2 regions of the Pseudoalteromonas sp. CuT4-3 genome follow, and region 2 is predicted to be linked to the other one. Evidence: riboswitches for the same ligand, from Rfam matches in the RefSeq annotation. Region 2 holds a riboswitch; the other holds the start of a gene.

Region 1 (2,205 bases), 1.3 Mb from region 2:
TGCCTTTAGCTACGTAGGCACCGCGGCGAACACTGGTGCCACCTGGTACCATACGCACGCCATCGTCAGTGCTAAATTCTTGTGGTGCAAGGTTATGCTTATCAACAAACCCGCCTGCAAACTCGGTGTTAGTGCCATTTTTAAAGGCTTCTAAAATGCCTTGTTTTACTTCTACGTTAGCTTCCCATTGGCCGCTTTCGTTTTGTGATGCTGCGCGTACTGCGCCCGATTCTAAATTATTTAGTAGTTCTAACCAGCTCATTATAAAAACCTGTGTTTAATGCCAAGATAAAATGGTGTCGTTTGCAGTGGTAATGCAATCGGTTTGCGTTAACTCAAGATGCGTTAAAGGTGGACGCAACAGTGGGCTATTTAAACGCCCTTGCTGGTGCATTAGCACTTTAACGGGAATAGGGTTTGCTACAGCAAATAGGCTATTGATAGCGCGAGTCCACTGAGCAAATAAATTGGGGTGTTGACCGCTTAGGCTGCGCTTTACAAATTCGTGTGTTTGCAAAGGCCATGCATTGGCCGCAACCGAAACTAAGCCTTTTGCACCTGCTTGGGCAAAGTAGGGCATAAGTGCATCGTCGCCACTGTATAGCGCTAAATTAGGCGCGGCTTGTCGGTATGCTTCAAATTGGGTGATGTTGCCACTGGCTTCTTTTAAAGCCCACAGTTTTGGGTGCGCTTTTAAGTTTTCAATGGTTTCGATAGGAATGCTTACACCGCTGCGCCCAGGTACGTTGTACAACATACACGGATGCACGCTTTCGTTTAATAAGCTTTCGTACCAATGTGTTTGACCTACAGCCCCTGGTTTTGCATAAAGAGGCGAGCCTAATAAGTAGCTGTGAATAGGTAATTGGTTACAGTAGCTAACCCATTCTTTTTGTTGGGCCAAATTACTACCACCAACAGCAACCATAAGCGGTACACTGGATTTTAATTGGCACACGTGCTCAACAATGCCTTGCTGCTCTTTAAGCGTAAGGGCTAAGCCTTCACCTGTGCTACCGAGCAGTAAAATACCGTTGTGTGCCGCTTCTTGTTCGCTAACAAGTGTTGTGAGCGTGTCGTAGTCAACATTACCTTGTTGATCAAACGGCGTAACAAGCGCTGTCCACAGTGCGTAGTCGTCTAAATTGAAGTTGTGAATCATCTCTTACGAACCTATAAGGTGTTCGAGATATTAAGGAGGCTGTATGATGTGAGCCGCATTAACGTCGTTCGAACAGTATTCGAAGAGCGAATGGGCTTAAAATAATAGGGCGCACGGCCTTATTATTTAAGACCAGAAGCTCTCCACCAAACTAATAAGCTGCTCTAAAACAGCTATTGGTGACAGTCGCTAGGATTCAACCTAGTCGCCCGAAGTAATTGCTTCGCAAAAGCGTTTACCTCTCGGCGGTATTCCCCTCACATATGCTCACTGGAGTTTGCGCTCCTAACATACGCTACCTGAATAACGCACCTCTTCTAGCCCTTTGTATTTTGTTTAACCGCAAAAGGTTTAACAAAATACAATTTAAATAGGGTAATTGCGGCGATTAAAACATTTTAGCCGTCTAGGTGTCAAGTTGCAGGATACAGATTAGTTCATCGAAAATGTGGGTGGTTACGTATTAGCTGCTTTTCTCGTAAACTAACCCTATGAGCAGTGATGAGGTATTTAATAAGTATGGAAAAATTTAGCGATATTTATAAGCGAGCAGTAGAGCGAAAAGGTTCTGAAAAAATGCTTAAGTTATTACTCGCAAAACCCTTATCTAAAAAAGCATTAAGCGCATTAAGTGACGACGATTGGCTTGAAGAGTTTACCCGTAAAGTATTTCAAAGCGGGTTTTACTGGTCGGTAATAAACAGTAAATGGCCAGGTTTTAGAGAGGTTTTTTGGCAGTTTAGTGTTGATAAATTACTTATGATGCCGCCCGATATGCTCGAGCAAAAAGCAACTGATGAGCGCATTATTCGTAATTATAAAAAGGTAAAAACAATTCCTGAAAATGCCTACATGATCCACGAAATAGCACAGCAACATGGCAGTTTTAGCAAGTTCGTAGCTAACTGGCCAGGCGATGACATTATTGGTTTATGGGCGCATTTAAAAAAACACGGCGCCCGTTTGGGTGGAAATACTGGCCCGTATGCCTTAAGAGCGCTTGGTAAAGATACTTTTTTACTTTCGCGAGATGTAGTCACATC
Region 2 (2,205 bases):
GTATTTCAGAGCCTATAAGCGCCACTAAGGTTAAGTTGTTTTCAACCGATACATGACAAAATTCGGCCAATTTATCTAAACACGCTTGCTCAAGCTCAGGTCGCGAGGCATTAGGCGCGTTATCGAGCGTAATGGCAACACTAATTTCTGAGGTAGTAACTAAGTCTACCGATATATTAAATTCACTTAAAATGGTAAATACACGGGCCAAAAAGCCACTTGCTAATAACATTTCTGGGCTTTTAAGGGTTAGCAATATTTGGTTTTTACGCTGCGTAACGGCACGAATACCTGGCTGCTGCGATTTTTCACGCTCAATCCACGTTCCTCCGCGCTCTGGCTCGCGGCTAGAGCCTACAAATACATTAATATGGCTACGGCTTGCTGGTAAAATAGTCGCAGGGTGCAATACTTTTGCGCCAAATGTGGCCATCTCTGCGGCTTCATCAAAGCTTAAGCGGGCAATTGGCGTTGCCTTAGCGCATAAACGCGGGTCGGTGCTAAAAATACCCACTACATCGGTCCAAATGTGTACACTTTTAGCGTTAATAGCCTCTGCTAATAACGCCGCGCTGTAGTCAGACCCGCCACGGCCAAGCGTTGTGGTTTGGCCAAATTCATCACTACCAATAAACCCTTGTGTAACTATTACTTGCTCATCTAATAACGGAATTAACAGGTCTTTAGCCGCTTGTGCAGTGGCCGCAACATCGGGCGTTGCTTTACCAAATTGGCTGTCGGTTTTAAGCACTTTGCGCACATCAAACCTATCTGCATTTAAGCCTTTTAAGCGCAGCACTTGAGCAAATAAATAAGACGATAAACGCTCGCCAAAGCTAAGCAGCTCATCGTGTTGTTGATCAGTGGTGAGTGTTTCAAGGGCTAACGTTTGAAACGCTTTTAACGTTTCGTTAAAACCTACGGCTAAATCGGCATCAAGTGACAGCTCATCTAAAATAGCCTGTTGAATAGCCAATACGCCATCTATGTGTTCTTGGCGCTGCTCTTTACTAAGGTCGGGTTTGCACAGTGCAACTAAGTGATTAGTTACGCCGGCACTGGCGCTCACAGCTACAATACGTACGCTTTTATCTGCAACAATAATTTCGCTGCAGCGACTCATCGCTTCAAAGTTTGCAACACTGGTTCCGCCAAATTTGGCAACGATGTAATCTGATTTTGCGCCTGATACTGTTTGTGGCACTGATTGGGTAGTCATTTCGTCTCCTTTCGCGGTATCCAAACCGCTAAAAAACAAGAAGAACTTGGCAAAGGAATGCAAATAAGATGTGTCCGCTGCCAGAAGCTCTCCACCTAAGTTGGTGACAGTTTTGGGGATTCAGCCCCATAAACCGAAAAACACGGTTGACGTAACCTTGTTTTCCTCGGCGAGTACTTCCCTCTTTAATGGTTATGGGCGTTCGTCACCTACCATTAAATACCTAAGTATCGCACCTCTTCTGAATGTTGTATTAACCTGTGGCTAATAAAACAAAACCCCACTGTGTAGCGGGGCTTTGAAAGTTATCGTTTAGACGTCTAGCTGTCAAGCATTTATAGCAAAAATTAAACAAAACCACCCATAAAGTAAGAGCCTGTATAACCTACTGTATAACAAATTAATAATTGCAGCGATAATTTAAAGTAGCTAGTAAAAGTAAGTGCTTTAAGTTTGCTCATCGCAATAATACCCGCTGCCGAACCAATTATAAGCATTGACCCACCTACACCTGTTGCATAGGTAAACGACAACCAATGTTGCTGCCTCATTACTATATCTGCTTTTAATAGCGCAGCAGTAAGCGGTACGTTATCAACCCCTGCTGATAATATTCCCATTAAATAGTTAGCGTACTCAGGTGCCATTACTGTATATAAATCGGTAAATTTACTTAAAATACCAATTTCTTTTAATGCGCCAACAAGTAACAGCACCCCCACAAAAAACAGTAGCGTGTCGTATTCTATGTCGCGTACAAAATCGATGATGTCTTTGTTTATATCTTTTTTGCGCATTAAAAATTGCGCCACTAAAAACATTACCGATAAGCCAAATAAAAACGTTAATAGCGGCGGTACGCTATAAATTACGCTAAGCGTTAACGTACTTACCACGGTTGATAAAAATATGATGGCGATGGTAATATCGGTTTTTTCTATACGTTTTTTTTGCGAGCCCACAAACTCTATTTGCCCTTTCATACC

The links. Region 2 has a riboswitch for lysine ahead of lysC (lysine-sensitive aspartokinase 3). Riboswitches for the same ligand answer to the same signal wherever they lie in the genome.
Region 1: another riboswitch for lysine. It lies ahead of dapA (4-hydroxy-tetrahydrodipicolinate synthase); the one in region 2 lies ahead of lysC (lysine-sensitive aspartokinase 3).

Annotation. Positions count from the first base shown of each region.
Region 1 is NZ_CP142030.1:208,481-210,685, forward strand. It holds gene VOI46_RS01010 (2,3,4,5-tetrahydropyridine-2,6-dicarboxylate N-succinyltransferase) at 1-262, opposite strand, end outside; gene dapA (4-hydroxy-tetrahydrodipicolinate synthase) at 278-1,162, opposite strand; lysine riboswitch at 1,291-1,487, opposite strand; partial or broken gene VOI46_RS01020 (DNA-3-methyladenine glycosylase I) at 1,682-2,197, shown strand.
Region 2 is NZ_CP142030.1:1,468,273-1,470,477, reverse strand. It holds gene lysC (lysine-sensitive aspartokinase 3) at 1-1,219, opposite strand, end outside; lysine riboswitch at 1,296-1,468, opposite strand; gene nhaD (sodium:proton antiporter NhaD) at 1,567-2,205, opposite strand, start outside.